DNA from 2 places in the Bacillus sp. 11B20 genome. Region 2 is predicted to be linked to the other one. Evidence: riboswitches for the same ligand, from Rfam matches in the RefSeq annotation. Region 2 holds a riboswitch; the other holds the start of a gene.
The links. A riboswitch is a leader RNA that binds a small molecule or an ion and turns the genes downstream of it on or off. The one in region 2 is predicted to bind S-adenosylmethionine.
Positions count from the first base shown of each region.

Region 1: linked by a shared signal. The riboswitch ahead of ACN6NB_RS18520 (5-methyltetrahydropteroyltriglutamate--homocysteine S-methyltransferase) and the one ahead of metK (methionine adenosyltransferase) in region 2 are both predicted to bind S-adenosylmethionine.

Region 1 covers NZ_JBLZWZ010000009.1:826,891-837,668, reverse strand. Annotated here, with positions in the region: gene ACN6NB_RS18550 (beta-glucoside-specific PTS transporter subunit IIABC) at 1-1,062, shown strand, start outside; gene ACN6NB_RS18545 (glycoside hydrolase family 1 protein) at 1,034-2,452, shown strand; gene ACN6NB_RS18540 (hypothetical protein) at 2,640-3,074, shown strand; gene ACN6NB_RS18535 (hypothetical protein) at 3,135-4,601, shown strand; gene ACN6NB_RS18530 (ATP-binding cassette domain-containing protein) at 4,588-5,265, shown strand; gene ACN6NB_RS18525 (hypothetical protein) at 5,262-6,377, shown strand; gene ACN6NB_RS18520 (5-methyltetrahydropteroyltriglutamate--homocysteine S-methyltransferase) at 6,453-7,574, opposite strand; SAM riboswitch class I at 7,663-7,775, opposite strand; gene ACN6NB_RS18515 (gluconate:H+ symporter) at 7,858-9,177, opposite strand; gene ACN6NB_RS18510 (four-carbon acid sugar kinase family protein) at 9,228-10,649, opposite strand; gene garR (2-hydroxy-3-oxopropionate reductase) at 10,657-10,778, opposite strand, start outside.
Region 2 covers NZ_JBLZWZ010000008.1:862,099-872,876, forward strand. Annotated here, with positions in the region: gene ACN6NB_RS13780 (tetraprenyl-beta-curcumene synthase family protein) at 1-464, opposite strand, end outside; gene ACN6NB_RS13785 (alpha/beta hydrolase) at 495-1,274, opposite strand; gene ACN6NB_RS13790 (gamma carbonic anhydrase) at 1,320-1,835, shown strand; gene asnB (asparagine synthase (glutamine-hydrolyzing)) at 1,978-3,876, opposite strand; gene metK (methionine adenosyltransferase) at 4,025-5,227, opposite strand; SAM riboswitch class I at 5,423-5,557, opposite strand; gene pckA (phosphoenolpyruvate carboxykinase (ATP)) at 5,784-7,370, shown strand; gene ACN6NB_RS13810 (DUF2584 domain-containing protein) at 7,413-7,655, opposite strand; gene ACN6NB_RS13815 (alpha/beta hydrolase family protein) at 7,695-8,489, opposite strand; gene ACN6NB_RS13820 (phytoene desaturase family protein) at 8,516-9,997, opposite strand; gene ACN6NB_RS13825 (glycosyltransferase family 2 protein) at 9,994-10,778, opposite strand, start outside.

The DNA.
Region 1 (10,778 bases), on a different contig from region 2:
GGTATTTTGGCAGGGCTCTTGATAGGCGGATTCATGTCACCATTGATCATTACGGGCATGCACTATGCACTGCTTCCAATCATGATTAACAACATTACGTTAAACGGTTTTGACTTTATTCTTCCAATGATGTTTGTAGCGAATATGGCACAAGCAGGCGCAGCATTCGGTGTCTTCTTAAGATCAAAAAACAAAACATTCAAATCATTGGCGATGTCTACAAGTATCACAGCCTTAATGGGTATTACTGAACCTGCTATGTATGGTGTGAACATGCGATTGAAAAAACCGTTCCTTGCAGCCCTCATTGGTGCAGCAGCAGGCGGCGTGTTCATGTCGATCTTTAAAGTAAAATCATATGTGATATCTGGATCAGCAGGCCTCCCAGGTCTCCCAACATTCATTGGACCAACATTTGTCTACTCAATCATCGGTTTAGTCATCGGATTTGTTGTAGCAACGATCATGACACTTGTTCTAGGCTTTAAAGATGTACCAGTAAAAGAAGATACAAAAGCAGACAAACCAGAAGAAAAGAAAGACACAGCGGCGCTTCAAAATGAAGTGGTACAAAGCCCGCTTGAGGGCCAGCTAAAGCCGCTCAATCAAGTAAATGATGCAACATTCTCTAATGAAATCATGGGTAAAGGTGCAGCCATTGTACCAACTGTTGGACGCGTTGTTGCACCGTTCAACGGCAAGGTTGAAACCATTTTCCACACAAAACATGCCATTGGCTTGAAGAGTGACCAAGGCACAGAACTTCTTATTCATGTCGGGATTGACACGGTAAAACTTGACGGAAAGTATTTCACAAGTCATGTGCAGTCCGGTGATCTTGTACAAGCAGGGGATGTGCTCGTTGAATTTGATATCAAGGGTATTCAGCAAGAAGGCTATGATGTGACCACACCTGTTATTGTGACCAACACAAATGATTATGCTCAAGTTGATGCGAAAACAGATGGAGCGATTACAGTGAAAGAGACACTGCTTACAGTCAGTGTAGAAGAAAAAGAGGAGGGTATTCAACATGAACAAGTTAGAAAAAACATTTCCTAAAGGTTTCTTATGGGGCGGTGCTGTTGCAGCCAACCAAATTGAAGGCGCATATAATAAAGGTGGAAAAGGCTTATCGACAGCAGACGTATCACCGCATGGTATTATGCACCCATTCGATGAATCAATGAAAGACCTTAACTTATATCATGATGCCATCGATTTCTACCATCGCTATAAAGAAGATATTGCACTCTTTGCAGAAATGGGATTCAAGTGCTTCAGACTATCCATTTCTTGGCCGCGTATTTTTCCAAATGGCGACGATGCGGAACCGAATGAAGCAGGCCTCGCTTTTTATGAAAGAGTATTTGATGAACTGCATAAGCATGGAATTGAGCCAGTTGTCACGATCTCTCACTATGAAATGCCGCTTGCACTTGTGAAAAACTACGGCGGATGGAGAAACCGTAAGCTTGTGGATCTTTATGAAACATACGCTAAAACATTGTTCACTCGCTTTAAAGATAAAGTGAAATATTGGATGACCTTCAATGAAATTAATGTCGTGTTACATGCGCCTTTCACTGGCGGCGGGCTTGTATTTGAAGAAGGTGAAGATGAGAAAAGCATTCAATATCAAGCAGCGCATCACCAATTTGTGGCAAGTGCTCTGGCTGTTAAAGCAGGACATGAAATCATTCCAGATGCAAAAATTGGCTGTATGATTGCAGCGATGACCACATATCCGTACAGCTCAAGACCAGAGGATATGTTTGCTGCAATTGAGCAAGACCGCAAAACATTGTTCTTCTCAGATGTACAGGCAAGAGGCTATTACCCAGGTTACATGAAACGTTATTTCCTTGAAAATGACATCAACATTGAGTTCCAAGACGGGGACGAAGACATTTTAAGAAACCATACAGTTGACTATATTGGCTTCAGTTATTATATGAGTTTTGTGACGAGTACAGATCCAAAGGTCCTTGAACAAGTTACTGGTGGTAACCTATTTGAAGGTGTGAAAAACCCATATCTGGAAGCAAGTGATTGGGGCTGGCAAATTGATCCGAAAGGACTTCGTACAACACTGAATCAGCTGTATGACCGCTACCAAAAGCCATTGTTTATCGTAGAAAATGGATTGGGTGCTGTCGATCAAGTAGAAGAAGACGGATCAATTCAAGACGATTACCGAATTGATTACCTCAGAAGCCATTTGCTAGAGGCGAGAGAAGCCATCGCAGACGGAGTAGACCTGATCGGTTATACAAGCTGGGGCCCAATTGACCTAGTCAGCGCATCAACGGCTGAAATGAAAAAACGCTACGGCTTCATTTATGTCGACCGTGATAATGAAGGAAACGGTACATTAGATAGAAAGAAAAAGAAAAGCTTCGATTGGTATAAACAAGTGATTGCGACGAATGGAGAGCATTTGGATGTATAAAAAAGAAAAACCACTCAATGCATTGAGTGGTTTTTCTTTTTGGATAATTAAACACATAAGTTGAAAAATGTTACATAATTGTGAGGATTGTCGTAATATGTCGAGTGATAGAGGTTGATATAAATTTGGAAATATTGGATAATTATCCCTATTGTGGAATAACTATATCGAGAAATCGGGGGAAAATATGTCTAAAATTAAATTTTTATATGTAGCTATTATTTTTGTAGTTGCATCATCATTATTTTATGTTCAAGATGCTCAAGCTTATAGAGCAGTGAAAACAATTTCTAAGGTAACGGCTAAAGCGGATTTACCATATTGGTCTGACCTTAAAGGTTGCGGTAAGTTTAAAGCTCAAAGTCAAACAACACGTAAAGGTTTTAAGAAACTTCATCACGATGTCAGTTTCTATACTGTTGGTGGAAGTGTTTCTGCTCCAGGAACAGGAGCTACAGGAAGTGCTTCAAGTAAATCTTATAGTAAGTCAACGAAAGGTAAAATCTACACTACTTCAGGTAACGTTTGTGCAGGTGGATTAGCTATTTATCTAGGTATGTATACGACAACTGAAGTAGATCAAAATAGCAGCAGAACATACACAGCTACAGCCAAAATCTAAATCTAAAAGTCTATTCGATTCAGTTATTCCACAATTATTATAATATTAGGAGAATACATGATGTATAGAATACTAATATTTATCGTCTCAATAATCTTGATTGTAACGGGTTGTAGTCAAAATGAGAATTTGTCTATGCAAAGAAAGATATATAATAAAGACTTTGAACGTACTATTCATTCCTATATGAAGAGTGAGTCAGGAGGTCAAGTCTTTGAGGTTAACAGTCAACAAGAACAACCATCTGAACTAATTCACAACACACTAGCACTTTACCAAAAAAAGCAAGGTCACAATAGTAAACAAGTAGAATGTAGGGAAGAAAAAAATCAATTTTTCTGTAAGGTGGCACTTTCTCAAGTAACATATACAAGTAAATTTTCCAAGAAAGATATCACCAGCGCGGATTCCTATTTAAACCTTTTCTTATTATATGATACTTTTACTAAAATAAAAGATTCTAGCGGCATTAGACTAGTCAAAAAAACTTTCTCCAAATTGGATAAGCCGTCTCCGCAAGATAAAATAGAGTACGATTATTATCTAATCTTGACATCATATTTTCATCATAAGGTACCTTCTTTTTTAGAAAAAGAAATTCAATCTAATTTGGCAGAGTATACAAGTCTATCTCTTTTTGATTATGACGAACCTATCATTCTTTATGCATCTCTTATATTGGCGAACATGTTAGAGATAGAGTCCAATGTGAAACATTTAACGAAGATTTATTTTAATGAAGATAACCAAAAAACCATTTTGTTTAGAGATGAAATTACATATTGGTTTCATTTTCAAATCATTCAGTTATTACAGGATATGAATCATAAAAAAAAGAATGAGCTTACTTTTAACATTCCTTCAAATTATAAGCCTTTTCCTTCATTATTTTACTCATTAGACTCTTTAAGGAATATTTATTTAATGTCGAATATTTTTTCTAGTGCTGATCTCGATCAAGCAGAAGAATACAGGAGAATTTTAACTAATCGTTATGAAGGTTTACTAGAAGATGAAGATCAATTAAGTAGTTATCAGAATCAGTTTTTTGCAAAGCAAATTACGAGCGAATTAGGCTTGCCGTTTGACGAAACATTGATTCCTAATGGCACATGTCAAAACATAGAGAATATTAGTGAAATGTACTATTGCTTTAAACTTAAAGGAGGAAAAGCCGATAAGAGTACTATGCAGTGGAGCGATTCAGATGATTTATTAACAACTCTTATGAAATATGATATTGTAGACATTAATCAAAATGATAAGAATAAATTGGTAGATATGTTTAATGAAGTTATTTCGTATCATGGAGATAATCATTACATTATTCTCAATCTATATACGGATATTTTATTACGCTATAATCTGGATGTGCCAAAAGTTAAAATTAAGAAAAAAATTCAAGCCTCTCAATGTGGCTTAGGTTATTGCACATCTAAAGGAAGTTACGATTTTGAATTAAGTGTTTATGGAAATCACACACTTAATTTATTAGAGGGGATTGAGATGGCTAGTGAACTTAGATAATAAGGAAGATACGTCGATTCTAAAGGTCGACCACCTTGGTTTTCAATATGGGAATGCAACCATCTTGAAAGATTTGTCTTTACATATTCAAGGCCCTGGTCTTTATGCCCTTTATGGAGAAAGTGGTAGTGGAAAGACAACATTTATTAACGTTATTGCATTGATTCAAAAACCGAGTTCTGGGAAGATGATGTTGTTCAACCAGTCCATTGATTATACAAATCAAGAACAGGTTGATAAATACCGCAAGAAAATTGCCTATTTCTTTCAAGATCTGAACTTGATTGAGTCTTTAACCGTCAGAGAAAATTTACATGTCATCTCGTTAATTAATGAACAAGAAGTCTCAAATGAAAGATTAGCAGAACAGGCTAAGAAGCTTAAAATGAGCGAGAAACTTGATGTCACAGTAAGTAATCTGTCAGGCGGAGAAAGGCAACGCGCTGCTTTTTTGAAAATCATGCTGTTTGATTATTCATTGATTCTATTAGATGAACCAACAAACAACCTTGATAAAGATAACATTCAGATGATGCTTGGTATGTTATCTGAATTGAAGAAAACGAAGACGATTTTAGTCGTTACACACTCTGATACGGTTGTGCAACATGCCGATGTTGTCCTTCGTTTTGAAGATTTGAATAAAAAGGACCAGTCCATATGAAAAAATTATTCGTCTTTGAGTATTTAAAAAAGAAACATCGATCGACTCTGAGAAAATTGGCTGTTTTGAATTTTGTATTGCTGATGTTAATCTTTTTCTCCATATTTACTATCTTGATTTCTGCTGATAATATTTATAAAAATGTATTGACTAACGATCGCCTATCAATGGTTTTAATTAATGGATATTCGAAAACTGGTGAGTATCAATACGATACAGATAAAATTAAGCGGATGCCGAATGTCAAAGACATTGTTTACGAATATGACGTCTCGTTATCTATTGAAGCAAATGGAGAAACGGATATATTGTCAGCTTTATCATTCAATTCGACAACAAAAGAAGCTGTGAGTTATGAAGGGGATCTAAAAGAAAACACTATTCTGCTTCCAGAAAGATTTAAAGGCAAAAAAATAAAAGCATATGATGGTGAAGTAGAACCATTAAAAGCGAATATTGAGTACTACAAAGGAGAAGGGAATTATTTTTTAAAAGATTACAGTTACCTATCACCAGATCTGTACAAAAAATTGAGTAGTCAAATTAAGATTGGTGAGAACTACGATGGTGTTAGAACACTCATTGTTAATTTAAATAAAACCGAGGATATTTATGAGTTTGTGAACCAGTTCGATCGAATGTTCGATGAAGAAGATGTTTTTGTATACTACCAAGCGCAAGGTCTAGAAAAACTAGTTGCTAATTCAAAATTGTCATTTTTGCTGCTTGTTGTTTTTCAAATCATTTTATTTGTGGTGATTGCTTTTATTTATCGAGGTCAGATGCATACACTCATTAGCATTTTGAATCGAGATTTATTGTCCTTGTATTTAAATGGGATGTCACCAAAGGATATGATCAAGCAATTTTACAGTAGTATAGACAAGATGAACCTAAAAGTGTATATTGTTGCGTTACTATTTATTGCCGTCTTGGGTGCTTTCCTACTTGGACAATTACCGGGAGAGATCATTCTATGGATTGGTGGTACAGCAGTTGGACTTCTACTTATCTTGGTTCTATTGAATAAATGGTTTGTGCGATACATTATCACAAAACGTATGAAGAAAGAACTGTCACAAGAGAATATCGTATCAAGATTACGAAACTAAGAAAAAGAACTGCTTATTGGCAGTTCTTTTCTAATAATAAAACCCTTAAACTTAGAGAGCTTAGAACAAGATGTTTTATTTCCACACTTGATCAGCAATCTCAATCACATGACGCAGTTTTTCCCATTGCTGTTCTTCTGTTAACAGGTTGCCTTCCTCTGTTGAGGCGAAACCGCATTGTGGACTCAAACAAATTTGGTTAATGTCCACATATTGAGCCGCTTCCTCAATGCGTTTTTTAATCTGTTCAACTGGCTCAAGCTCACCGTATTTTGAAGTGACAAGGCCTAGTACGATTTGAAGGTTTGGGTTCTTCACATATCGAAGAGGCTCAAATCCGCCAGAACGATCGTCGTCGAATTCTAAAAAGAGACCATCAAGATCTAAGCCGGCGAAAATTGTTTCTGCCGCTGCTTCGTAACCACCTTCAGCAGCCCAAGTTGATTTAAAGTTACCGCGGCAAATGTGCATAGTAATCACCAAATCCTCTGGGCGATCGGCAACAGCTTCATTGATTGTCTTCGCAAACGACTCACGAAGTTCATCCTCTTCACGGCCAAAGGCTTTGATTTGCTCGTGACCTTTTTCAGAAAAGAACACGGCCCATGCCGTATCATCCAGCTGCAAGTAGCGGCAGCCTGCATCATAAAAAGCACGGATGGCTTTCTTATACGCCTGTGCCACATCATGGTGGAATTCCTCTAAGCTGTCATACACTCCTTCTTCAAGCTTTCCACGGAAAAAGAGCATATTGGGACTTGGAATCGTCATTTTAGCCGTATGATCACCAGCGATGCTGTGAAGGAAACGATAATCCTCCAACATTGGATGATCTGTAAAATCGATCTTGCCTGTTACCTTGATCCCTCTTGCTTTTGTCGTCGTGTTATGGAATTGAATGCCCTGATCTGCTTCAAATCCTTCAACCCCATCGAGTCCTTCCAGAAAGTCAAAATGCCACCATGCACGTCTGAACTCACCATCTGTGACAACCTCTAACCCAATTTCTTTTTGCTTCTCTACAATACGTGTGATTTCTTCGTTTTCAATTTGTCGGAGTTGTTCTGCTGTCAGCGTACCGTCTGCTTTTAGCTTGCGTGCTTCCTTGATGCGTTCTGAACGTAGTAAGCTTCCTACTTGATCTGCGCGGTATGGCGGTTTCGTTGTTTTCTTTCCAATGGTTTTTACTTGTGTCATGCTGAATCCCTTCTTTCTTCAGGTTAAAAAATCAAATAAAAAAGCTCTTCCTTGGATAAGGAAGAGCATCATATACTGTGAGAACTCTGCCTTATCTTCAAACAAGCATCTGCTTGCTTAAGGAATTAGCACCATTCTGTTCCTAGGAACAGCGGTTGCCGGGTTTCACAGGGCCAGTCCCTCCACCACTCTTAATAAGGTTACCTTTTGATTCAATTTTCTTAATAAACACAATTATTCAACGTTTTTAGGGAAAAGTCAATGGTTTTTACAATTTAATTTCCTACATGAACAAATCAGCAACAAGAACACCAGCAAGTCCGACAAGTGAAAGCACGGTGACCATCAAAGTCCACGTTTTAAAGGTTTGAGCCATTGATAGGTTAAAGTATTCTTTATAAATCCAGAAACCTGCATCATTCACATGAGAGAACGTGATACTGCCGGCACCTGTTGCGATCACCATTAACTCAGGGCTGACACCCGTCAGGCCAATCAGTGGTGCAGAAATGCCAGCCGCCGTGAGACCGGCGACAGTCGCTGATCCTAAAGAGACACGAAGGACAGCAGCAATGAGCCAAGTCAGAAGCAGGGGAGAAAGTGTGCTTCCTTGCATGATCCCTGCAATGTATTGATCGACGCCGCTATCAATGAGCACCTGTTTAAAGGCGCCTCCGCCCGCAATAATTAATAAAATCATGGCAATAGAGCCGATAGAATCCGTGATGGACTTCATTACGTCATGCATGCTCTTTCCTCTTCCAAGCCCAAACGTGTAGATGGCAAGCAGCACTGAGATTAATAGTGCAATCGCCGGTTCGCCTAAAAACTCAGCGGTAGGCAGCAATGGGGAGGAAGGGAAGAAAATTTCTAGAAATGCTCTGAAAGTCATAAGCAATACAGGCAAAACAGCGGTGAAAATGCTAATGCCGAAGCTAGGCATTTCTTCTTCTGTGAATTCCTTTGGATTAAATAAGTTCTTTGGGATATGTGCGTGCAACTGGTCTTTTTTAAATAGTTTTGTAAACAGAAGTCCACCTACTAAAACAGCAGGAATCGCTAAAATAATCCCAACCAATAAGGTTTGTCCCATGTTTGCTTGAAAGACATTCGCAATGGCAGTCGGCCCTGGGTGAGGAGGGAGGAAGCCATGTGTGGTGATGAGAGCAGCGACAAGCGGCATGCCCACATACAGCACAGGAAGTCTTGCAGCCTGAGCGATCGTAAAGACTAATGGAATTAAAATAATGAATCCGGTTTCATAAAATAGAGCAATTCCAATCACAAATCCAGTCAGCATTGTCGCCCATTGGATTTTTCCGATGCCAAATCGGTCAATGAGTGTCATCGCGATACGCTGAGCACCGCCAGAATCAGCCATCAATTTCCCAAGCATCGCTCCAAAACCGAGAACGAGTGCCAGGTGTCCGAGCGTACTGCCAAGTCCTTTTTCGACGGAAGCAATCGCTTCTAGTGGTGTCATCCCTTCTAACACAGCAACAATTAAAGAGACAATAATCAAAGAAATGAAAGCGTTTAACTTAAAGACAACCATGAGTAAAAGCAATAACAAAACGCCAAGTCCAATAAACACTAACGACATGATCTTTCCTCCTTTGTGGTGCATAAGGGGGCGCAAACACCCCCTATGCCTTATCCTTCAAGTATGTCTACAGCTTCTTTTAACGTATCCTTTGACCCAACATTTCCCGGGAAAATCACATAAGACATGAAAGGGAATTTACTTTCTTCTCCTGTTTGCCAAACAGGGATCCCTGGTTTGATTTGACCTGCCACGGTCGCACGTCTCACGCTAAGTCCTCTTGTCCCAATATCGCTGGAGGTGATTCCGCCTTTGGCAATGAGATACTTAGGACGAATGGTGAGGCGCTGGACAATACTTGTCACAGCATCACTAATCTGTACAGAGAGCTTTAATTCTTCCTCTTGGCGATCATCCCCAAGATCAAGCCGTTCTCTTCTTGTATAAATAGCCACAGATTGACCTGCTACCAACAGTGCTTCAGTTTGCTGAATGACACGGTCAATTTCTTTGCGAAAGGCATCAGGCTCTAACACGAGGTGGGTATTAAATTCAATAAAAGCCATCTCTTTATTTTGCTCAAGCGCTTGTAATTGTTCTGTTGTTTTTTTTACATGAGAACCGACCATAATGAGACCACCATGAGGGCTTTCTTCTTGTATCAAGTCATCTCTTGTTAATAAGGCGTGATCCCCTATACCGCCAAGTACTTTTGTGAGCGCCGCCGCACTTCTGAACATCAGCTGCTGTCCTGCTTGAATGGCTTCAATGAGAGCGGTGACAAAGACTTTGACATCGTCATAGTCCACTGCGTTTACAACCACTTTTTTGAAGTCCTTCACACCAATGAGCTGTTGTTTGATTTGATCGATGCGTAAAGCCCGCAGATCAGCTAACGAAATGTAGGTCGTGTTCTTTTTTGTGAACAATCCCTCTGACTTTTCTTCAATCCATTCTCCTAGATGAGAGGATTGAAAGCCGAATGTACGGTCTCTTGCAAATTCTGTATCACCAGCAGGAATTAATTCGTGTCCTTCCTGTACGTAATGAATATTGTCGATCGTAAAGCGTCCGCCTTCTTGGAAAAAAGGAAGAAGGATTTCTCCATCGAACTGGCGGGAGCTTTGCTGTTCAATGGTCGTTCTGAGTACTTCAGTTTCAAGCGGAAAGTGTCCGCGAAGAGTAGAATCTCCTCGGCTGACAATGATGAATTCCTGATTAAGCCGTTCAGCCACCTTTACAATGGTTGCAGCAATTGTTTCGTGCGCAGCGGCAGTTTCTTTCTCTGTCATACTGCGAGAATTTGTCAGTATAAAGAACATGCGGCTGTCTTCAAGAAAACCAGCCTCAATGCTTTCTTCTGACCAATCGGTGAAAACAGAGACGCCATGTACGGTTTGAATCCCTGTTGGATCATCGTCTAATACAATGACTTTATGCTGAAAGTCGCTCAGTGCTTGTTCGTATGCTGATTGAATGGCCTTTGAATCTGCTTTTGGAATGGCATTCAATATGTCAGTACTTTGCTTCATGACCATCTCATCCTTTCTTTACTTCGACATGAGCCATTTTTTCGTAATATTGAACGATGCCGCCATGATCAAGCCCGGATTTTCCGTCTGCTTTGAGGGCGTGGAAGATTTCAAGCAACTGACTAGAAA
Region 2 (10,778 bases):
ATGATTGGATAATGCTCAACGCGCGCAAGCACGTCTTGACATGTGCGGACAAGCGCATGTAAGTATCCATGATCCTCTTGATCCTCACGGAATTGATAGTATGGCTTGAGCTCAGCATGAATATCAAGCGCATCTCTCATCGCTTGATGCAGCATATGAAAATCCTTTGGATCAAGCGACGTGCTGCGGTCACATAGGTTATCTAAGTAATCACTGATGGTTTGATATGCCACGATGAATTCAATACACGTTTCTTTTTCTTCACCTGCTAGAAGAGATAAAATACCTCCGCCTTCACAGTGAAACGTTTTACTAGATATGCTCGCTAGTGCCTGCGTTCTCAGTTCTTCATTTTCAATCATTTCTGCATGAGCCCGCCACTTTTTCAGCTCCTGATGAACAAGCGGAAAAATATCTTTATACACCTTTGTCATCAGTGCAAAAGGACGCTCTGGTACTGACAAATCACTCCACCCCCAACTTAAAGCTCACAATCAAATATATTGATCTGTAAAGGCTCTTGCCGCCTTAAACACATCTTCTCTTTCCGGTTCATTAAAAATTTCGTGATACAGCTCTTCCCATTCACGGTATGATTTATTGGTTGATTCTATACCATTGAACCATTTGATCACCCTCGTTTTATCCACGATCTTATCATCGCCCGCCTGCATTAAAAGGAGCGGGATCGATTTAAAGACATTCGTCGGCTGCATCGCCGCATCGATATTTTTGATCAGCTCTCGATACCAGCGAACCGACACCTTTGTCACGTAAAGAGAATCATTTGAGTCTGCCTCAATGACCGCCTGATTTCGTGTCGCTAGTTCAATCGACAGCCCTGACTCCACTTTAAAAGACGGTGCCAGCATATTTAGACCTTTTGACGCAAAATCCATCAGCTTCTTCGGTTTAAATTGCAGACCTAAACAAGGTGATGATAAAATAAGGCCATTCAACTTCGTATGGGTATACTGCTTCATCCACTCAATTGAAATGAGTCCACCCATACTGTGTCCAAGTAAAAATGTAGGAAGCCTGAATGATTTCGCATGTTCAATCCATTCATCGACTGTATCAATGTATTCTTGAAATGAACGAATGTGGCCTCGCGCACGTGTCGATGTGCCTTGCCCAGGCAAGTCACCCATGACGACGTGATAGCCTGCATTCCGCCACATTTCAATCAGCCATTTATATCGGCCGTGATATTCACTCGCACCATGTACTATCACAATTGTACCAACTGGTCTTTCAGCATGCCAAGTCCACAAAGTAAACACCTCACAAATGTTGTATTAAGAAAGGAAGTCGAAAAAGTGATTTATCCATATCATCAGTTTACACCTGAGATTCATGAATCGGTCTTTGTCGCAGAAAACGCCACCATTACCGGTGATGTCACAATTGGAGAATATTCGAGCGTGTGGTTCCAAACTGTCATCAGAGGCGATGTCGCACCTGTGAGAATTGGAAAGAACGTCAACATTCAAGATTTATCGTGCCTGCATCAAAGTCCTGGAAAAACACTTCTTATTGAAGATGGTGCTACCATTGGACACCAAGTCACATTACATAGCTCAATCATTCGAAAAAATGCCCTCATTGGCATGGGGTCCATCATTCTCGATGGTGCGGAGATCGGCGAAGGCGCCTTTATCGGTGCAGGAAGTCTTGTCCCTCAAGGCAAGGTCATCCCAAAAGGATCACTCGCTTTTGGCCGTCCAGCCAAAGTCGTTCGGCTCTTAACAGATGAAGATATTCAAGACATGGACCGAATCCGCAGAGAATATGTAGAAAAAGGACAATACTATCGTTCCCTTTTATCTCGTTAACATCATACGTGTATCTTCACTTTATCATGTTTTTTTCAGGATATTAAGCAATAACTATGAACCGCTTGTTATTTTACCCTTATCCACCGCTTTCTATCATGACAAAAAAGGTTTTCAGCACAAAGCTGAAAACCTTTTTTCATTAACTGAAGATGACTTCTTTTGGTTGATGATTCAATTGCTCTGGATCAATACTGCGCTCCACATAAATGCTGTGCCAAATCATAAAGATCAGAACGGTCCAAATCTTACGGCTATGATCTGCCTTACCAGCACAATGTTCATTTAATAAATCAAGCACATATGCTTTGTTAATATATTCGTCCGTTTGACTGTTTTTAATGATGTCTTTCGCCCAAGCGTTCATCTCATTTTTCAGCCAATGACGAATTGGAACAGGGAAGCCCAGCTTCTTGCGGTTTAACACATGGTCAGGCACAATGCCTTCTGCTGCTTTACGCAATAAATATTTCGTTGTGCCATCTTTTGTTTTCAGCTCTTCTGGAATTTTAGAAGCCGCTTCAAATACGACCTTATCAAGGAATGGAACACGAAGCTCAAGGGAATTCGCCATTGTCATCTTATCTGCTTTCAATAAGATGTCACCGCGCATCCACGTATGAATATCAACATATTGCATTTTGTTAATATCACTGTAGCCTGCACTTTCCTCGAAGTATGTCTTCGTCACATCACGATATGTAATGTTCGGATCATACTGCTTTAAGAGGTTTTTCTTTACTGGCTCTTCAAAGATTTTCGCATTACCGATATAACGCTCCTCTAATGGTGTACAGCCACGGACGATAAAGCTTTTTCCTTTCATTCCTTCTGGCATTAAGCGCGCCAGACGAAGAAGAAGCTTTTTCAGCATAGATGGAACAGATTCAAATGGTTTAAGAGAAAGCGGCTCACGGTAAATATTATAACCACCGAACAGCTCGTCTGCTCCCTCACCAGAAAGAACAACCGTCACTTGTTTCTTGGCTTCCTTTGCCACGAAGTACAATGGAATCGCCGCCGGATCAGCTAAAGGATCATCTAAATGCCAAACAATTTTCGGAAGCTCATTCATATATTCCTCAGGAGAAATCACAGCGCTGAAGTTTTGTAAGCCCAGCTTATCAGCCGTTTCCTTCGCCACATCAACTTCACTAAAGCCATCCTGCTGGAAACCAACAGAAAACGTCTTCAGCTCAGGATGAAATTCCTTTGCGACAGATACGATGAAAGAAGAATCGATACCACCTGATAGGAATGAACCAACAGGAACATCACTTCTCATGTGAATTTTCACAGAATCATAGATTGCATCGCGGACTTCTTCAATCAGCTTTTGTTCTTGTGTTTGTTCAGGCTTGAATTGAACTTTCCAGTAAGTCTTAAATTCAATCTCCTGTCCTGGGCGTAAAGTAAACTGATGACCAGGCTCTACTTTGTGCACCTTTTGATCAAGTGTATTTGGCTCAGGTACGAACTGGAATGACATGTATTGCTGTAAGGATGTCTCATCAAATAAAATGTTCTCGTTCACTGCCATCAAGCTTTTGCGTTCAGACGCAAAGTACACTTGCTCATCCATTTGTGTAAAATAAAGCGGTTTGATGCCAAAAGGATCTCTTGCGCCATATAATAATTGCGCTTCTTTATCCCAAATTAAAAATGCAAACATGCCGCGAAGCTTTGAAGCCGCTTCTTCTTTATAATGACGGTATGTGGCAAGAAGTACTTCCGTATCTGAATCTGTGCTGAATGTATAGCCTTTTTTCACAAGCTCTTCCTTCAGCTCCACATAGTTATAAATTTCTCCGTTGAAAATAATCCAGTACTTTTCATCTTCATAAGAAAGCGGCTGCTTTCCGTGCTCAACATCTATAATACTTAAACGTCTAAATCCAAATCCTACATGCTCATCATGAAAGTAACCCTCATCATCCGGACCGCGATGAACGATGAGACGATTCATTTGTTTAATTAGCTCTTCCTGTTCAGTAGTTTCGGACAATGGACGGTGATTAAATACACCAACAAACCCACACATATTATTGCCTCCACGTTATGTTATTTCTTAAAAGTAGACCTATAATTAGACAGTATTTTGTCCGATTTTGTTTCACATTTTTTCGCTTTTTACAGATTTTTTTTTAATCAAAAGGAAAACCGCTTAAAATAAGCGGTTTTCTATGTTGTTATTGTCCCAATGCTTCTTTACGAAGTGTTTCGGCTTTATCCGTTTTTTCCCACGGAAGATCTAAGTCGTGACGGCCGAAATGTCCGTATGCAGCTGTTTGTTTGTAGATCGGACGGCGCAGGTCAAGCATTTTAATAATGCCAGCTGGACGAAGATCAAAGTTTGCACGAACCACTTCAATTAATTTTTCTTCAGAAGCTTTTCCTGTTCCGAATGTATCAATTGAAATCGATACAGGCTGTGCAACACCAATTGCATAAGCAAGCTGTACTTCACAAGAATCTGCAAGGCCGGCAGCTACGATGTTTTTCGCTACGTAACGAGCAGCATATGCCGCAGAACGGTCAACCTTCGTTGCATCCTTACCTGAGAAAGCACCGCCGCCATGACGAGCATATCCGCCATACGTATCAACGATGATTTTACGTCCAGTTAAACCAGCATCCCCTTGAGGTCCACCGATCACGAAACGGCCAGTTGGGTTAATAAAGTATTTTGTCTGTTCATCAATCAGTTCACTTGGAACGACAGGGCTGATGACATGCTCTTTTAAGTCACTTTGGATTTGTTCAAGCGTCACTTCTGGTGCATGCTGCGTAGAAATAACCACTGTGTCAATACGAACTGGTTTGTTTTGCTCATCATATTCAACTGTGACTTGTGTTTTTCCGTCTGGACGAAGGTATGCAAGTGTCTCATTCTTACGTACTTCTGTTAAACGGCGAGATAATTTATGCGCTAGGGAAATCGGCAGCGGCATGAGCTCTTCGGTTTCGTTGTTGGCAAAACCAAACATCAATCCTTGGTCACCTGCACCAATCGCATCAATTTCTTCTTCAGTCATTGTTCCTTCACGTGCTTCAAGCGCTTTGTCTACACCTTGCGCAATATCAGCAGACTGTTCATCAATTGATGTAAGGACCGCACATGTTTCCGCATCAAAACCATATTTCGCACGTGTGTAGCCAATTTCCTTAATTGTGTCACGCACCGTCTTTGGAATATCGACATAAGTAGACGTTGTAATTTCACCGCTTACTAATACGAGACCGGTTGTAACAGAAGTTTCACAGGCAACACGTGCATTTGGATCTTTCTTTAAAATTTCATCCAAAATGCTGTCTGAAATTTGATCACAGATTTTATCCGGATGTCCTTCTGTCACTGATTCTGAAGTAAATAAACGACGATTTTGACTCATAATGGCTATTTCCTCCTGTACAAGACCACATCATCCCAAGATGAGGCCTCCAATATGATACGGAACTCGTTCCCTCTTATATTTAAAAACGTTTATATTAGAGATGTTATTGGCAATTTGTTCATATGATATCCCAAAAATAAAAAAACCATTTCCTTCATTGCGAGGAAAGGGTCTGAGATCGCATGCCTTTCACTCTTATCGCTCAAGGTGTTCTTGTACCTTGCATCAGGTTAGCACCTTGGTTTCTCAGCATGTTCATGCCTTTTTCATAAGAAACCGGTTGCTGGGCTTCATCGGGCCTGTCCCTCCACCAACTCGGGATAAGAGTATCCGTTCAATAAGATATCTTATCTTAAACCCTTGCGTCATGTCAATGCTTCATAAGAATTATCTCCCTCTTTTTTCTCCTCATCATTAGCATCACCAAAAAGCATATTTTCATAGCAGAAATGAAAAAACACACACAAAAATGTTTAAATAGTATAGACTATTATTATTAATGTGTTATACTAATCGAAACAAACAAATTCAACGGTAAAGGAAGGGTTTTTTTATGAACTCAGTGGATTTAAAAGAAGATTTGCAGTCATTGCTCTCATTAGAAAATACGCACCAAAATTTATCTGTTCCGAAACTTGTTGAAAAGATTTTGGCACGTAATGAAGGCGTTTTAACATCAACAGGAGCTGTCCGCGCGACAACTGGAGCCTACACAGGACGTTCGCCTAAAGATAAATTTATCGTCAAAGAAGAAAGCTCTGAGCATAAAATCGATTGGGGTCAAGTCAACCAGCCGATCTCCAAAGAAGCATTTGACCGTTTATATACAAAGGTTGTGTCATACTTAAAAGAACGTGATGAACTATTCGTCTTTGAAGGGTTTGCAGGCGCTGATGAAAGATATCGTATGCCGATTACAGTTGTAAACGAATTCGCATGGCACAATCTTTTTGCCAAGCAGCTATTTATCAGACCTGACGGGTCAACACCTTCTTCAAATGAAAAACCTTTCACCATCTTATCTGCACCGCACTTCAAAGCAGATCCTGCAACAGATGGCACAAACTCTGAAACGTTTATCATCGTTTCTTTTGAAAAACGCACGATTCTTATCGGTGGAACAGAATATGCAGGAGAAATGAAAAAGTCCATTTTCTCTGTGATGAACTACCTGCTTCCTGAGCAAGATATTTTATCCATGCACTGCTCAGCAAACGTAGGTCAAGAAGGCGATGTAGCCTTATTCTTTGGACTTTCAGGTACTGGGAAAACGACGCTTTCTGCAAGCGCAAGCCGCAAGCTGATCGGAGACGACGAACATGGCTGGTCTGGCACAGGAGTCTTCAATATCGAGGGCGGATGCTATGCGAAATGTGTGAACTTAAGTGAAGAAAAAGAACCACAGATCTACAAAGCGATCAGCTTCGGATCAGTTCTTGAGAACGTTGTGCTTGATGAAGAAACACGTGAAGCGGATTATGATGATACATTCTTTACTGAAAATACACGCGCTGCTTACCCAATCGAAATGATTGATAACATCGTGAAACCAAGTATCGCAGGACATCCATCTGCCATTGTTTTCTTAACAGCTGATGCGTTTGGCGTCTTACCTCCAATCAGCCGTTTAACAAAAGAACAGGCAATGTACCATTTCTTGAGCGGGTACACAAGTAAATTAGCGGGAACTGAGCGCGGTGTCACATCACCAGAAACGACATTCTCTACGTGCTTCGGTTCACCATTCCTCCCGCTTCCAGCTCACGTCTATGCTGAAATGCTTGGCAAAAAGATCGATGAGCACGGTGCTAAAGTATTCCTTGTGAATACAGGCTGGACTGGCGGAGGCTATGGCACAGGCAAACGAATGAATCTCGCTCATACAAGAGCAATGGTTCAGGCAGCAATCGAAGGTGACCTTGATAATGCTGAAATGATCACTGATGACATCTTTGGCTTACACATCCCGCTTCATATTCCTGGTGTACCAGATGAAGTGCTTCAACCTGCAAAAACATGGGATGACCAAAAGGCTTATCAAGAAAAAGCACACTTCCTTGCCAATGAATTTAAAAAGAACTTCCAAAAATTCAGCCACGCGGCAAGTGACATTGAAGCCAAAGGCGGACCACTCGTATAACCAAATGAAAAAAGCTGAGGAGATTCAATCCCTCAGCTTTTTTTAGTTTGTTGAATGCAATGACACAAGGCGGTACGTCACCTTCGTGACATTGTCTGTCAGCTCTAGTTTTTCAACATGTGCTGTCCCTGTTTTTTCTCCGTCTTTCGTTTTGCGCACCTCAAGTGGAATATTTAACGGATAAATGCGGTATCCATCCTTCATGAGTTCAAATACATTTTCTTCAATTCTTGTCTCTTTTCCCTTTGTGACAATCATTGTATTAAATTCAACAGGCATTCCCATAATGAAAATCCCCCTACTTTCTATATTTCGTTATACTGCTTATTTTAACACATTTCCGCTTTTTCGGCTGTGCATCCATGTGGTCAGCCTTCTCACAATTTCTCGATTATGCTGCGGCGGGAAATAGTGGTTGTATCCATGGAAATACCACGTCTCCACAGACTTCCCGTGCTGGCGCAGTGCATCTTCTAACAAATATGCATGCTCAATCGATACATTTTGGTCCTCTTCTCCGTGGATGATCAGGACAGGTGCTTCAATTTTATCCACATCATTTAAAGGGGTTCTGTTCTCATATGCCTCTGGCACCTTATGCGGCGGACCACCAATCACACGCTTCATCATCCGTCTCATATCCACACGCTCTTCATAAGTCAGTTTCATGTCACTGACGCCTCCCCATGTGACAAAGGAAGCCGCCTCCTGTTTCATTTCTACAGCGGTCCAGATGCCCATAATACCGCCTCGCGAAAAACCAAAGATATGAATGCGATCCTTCTTCACTTTTTTGTGCTGCTTTAACAGCTGAAAGGCAGCAAAAGCATCTTTTCGATCTTCTCCGGCAAAATCTTCGTTCCCTTCGCCTCCTTGGTTTCCCCGGTAAAAGGGAGCAAAGACGACAAAACCCTGCGCGGCAAATTGCACAATCCGGCCAGGTCTGACCATCCCCACATTTTTAATGCCGCCTCGTAAGTACAAAAAGCCGTCGTAGAGACCTTCTCGGGCCGGCTCAGCGAGCAGTCCTTTCATCCGAAGTCCATCTGCCTCATAGGTCACTGTATATAAGTGAATATGCGGATGGGGCGACGGAAATCTTCTTTTTTCCACAATCACTCGATTTCTCTCCTTTTCATCTCTGTTTACGTCCATTGCTTCAGCATCGCTTCTGCGACAAGCTGGCCTGATTTTGTCACCATTGGCGTGCCGCCGCCTGGATGACTTGTTCCCCCAACAAACCAAAGTCCTTCAATGTCCTTTGACTGATTATTGATGCGAAAGAACGCCTGTTTGAACGAGTTTGAAGACATGCCATAAATGGCTCCACGATATGCTCCCGTTTTCTGCTGCAGATCGAGCGGGGTTTGAACCGCTTCATATTCGATCAGCTCATCCAAATCAAAAAGACCTTTGTCCATTAATTTGTTTTTTACATGCTGACGATATGTCTCCTTTAGCATGTCCCAATCTTGCTCTTTTGTCACATATGGTGCATTGGCCAGTACAAACAGGTTGCTTCTTCCCGCTCCTCCGCTTAAAGCTGGTTCTGAATGACCTGAATAGCATATGTAGAGCGTCGGGTCTTGAGGCAGTTGTTTTTTCTGAAAAATATCTTTGAATTCTTGCTCATAATCCTCAGGGAAAAACACAGTGTGATGAGCGAGCTGTTCATAGACTTTAGGTACACCTAATAAGAGAACAAAGCCCGACAACGACGGTTCAATACCAGCCAGTTTTTGATTTAAAAAACGAGGACGGTCTTTTTCATCTATAAGATGACGGTATACAGTCAGCGCATCTGCTCCTGCAATGACTTGATCTGCCTCATACATCTGCTGATCCGTCTCCACTCCTTTGATCCGCCGATCCTTCACATGAATCTTGTTCACTTGTTCATTGAGGTGAATCTGAACGCCTAATTCTTTTGCCAGTGTCTCAAATGCCTCAACTAAACGATATGTACCGCCTTGTATTCCATAAATCCCTTTCTCCCCTTCTAAATATGCCATCATGTTAAAAATAGCCGGCGCTTCGTAGGGAGAAGAGCCGATATAAGTGGCATACCGACCAAACATCGCCAATGTATGGGGATGACGGAAATATTGACGCAGCAGGCGCTGAACGGATGTGAACGGTTTGACAGCGAGAAGTGCTTTCATCAGCTTTAAATCCGCCTTATCCTTCCAGCTCAATAACAAACGATTTAAAAACTGCTCCTCTGCCTTTTGAAAAAGCGTCTTTGATTCCTGTAAAAATGCGCGGTATTGCTTCGCATCTTCAGGACTGAATGCAGCAATTTGGGACTCCATTTGCTCAATATTCTGCGTAAACTCGACCGTATGGCCATCTGAAAAAATATTTTTGGTCAGCGGAGAAATCGGATAAAAGGTCACATAATCCTCCATCCGTCTATGACAGGCTGTAAACACTTCTTCAAAATATGCCTTCATTGTAATGGTACTCGGTCCTAAATCAAAAGAGTAGCCTGCCTCGTGATGGCGCTGCAATTTCCCGCCTAAAACCGCTTCTTTTTCTAAAATGGTGACCTGAACCCCGCGTGACTGGAGACGGATCGCGGCTGATAATCCGCCAAGTCCGCCGCCGATGATGATCACTTTTTTCATTCGTACTTTCTCCCTTTCCATTCATACCCTTCTTTTTTCAGACCAATTTTCATAGAAGCAAAACCGATAGCAATCAGGCTTAAAATACTGACCGGCAATAAAAAAGCCATCGCAGATGTCCGCCCATTTTCAGTATCTATTGCCGCTTTAATCGACACACCCAGCCCATAACAAAGAATCGCTAAGCATACGCTCAAAACATCCAGCTGAAACAATGCGATCATGAAACAAATGACAGGAACCAAATAAAGGAGGGTGTATAAACAAAATACACTGCTTAACAAAGCAATGCTTCGATTCACACCTGGGAATAAATTTTTCCGGTAACCTTCCCAAACCTCTTGTCCACTCTCATACATTCTCATATACACAAATGGATGAATGCTTGCAAGTGTGAACGGAAAGCCTTTTTCCTTCACCCGTCTAGCCAAGGCCATATCATCAACTAGTGAATTCTTGATCGCTTCATGCCCGCCAATGTCGTGATAACAATTCTTTTCAACGGCAATAAAACCGCCATGTGCTGCGGCAAAAGCGGGATTCTTAGATTTTCTTACCCATTTCACTGGCAGATGACAGCCAATGGTAAACATCATCATAGGAACCACAAGATGCTCAAAAAATGTACCTGTTTTCTGTTCTGGAAAACCTGACAGCATGCCCGTTTTTTGCATGCATAACTGCTTGTACACTGATTCAACTGCCCCTTTTTTTAACCGGACATCCGCATCTAAAAATAGCAGCCAGTCAGAAGCAGCAGCTTCCGCGAGCTGAGAACAGG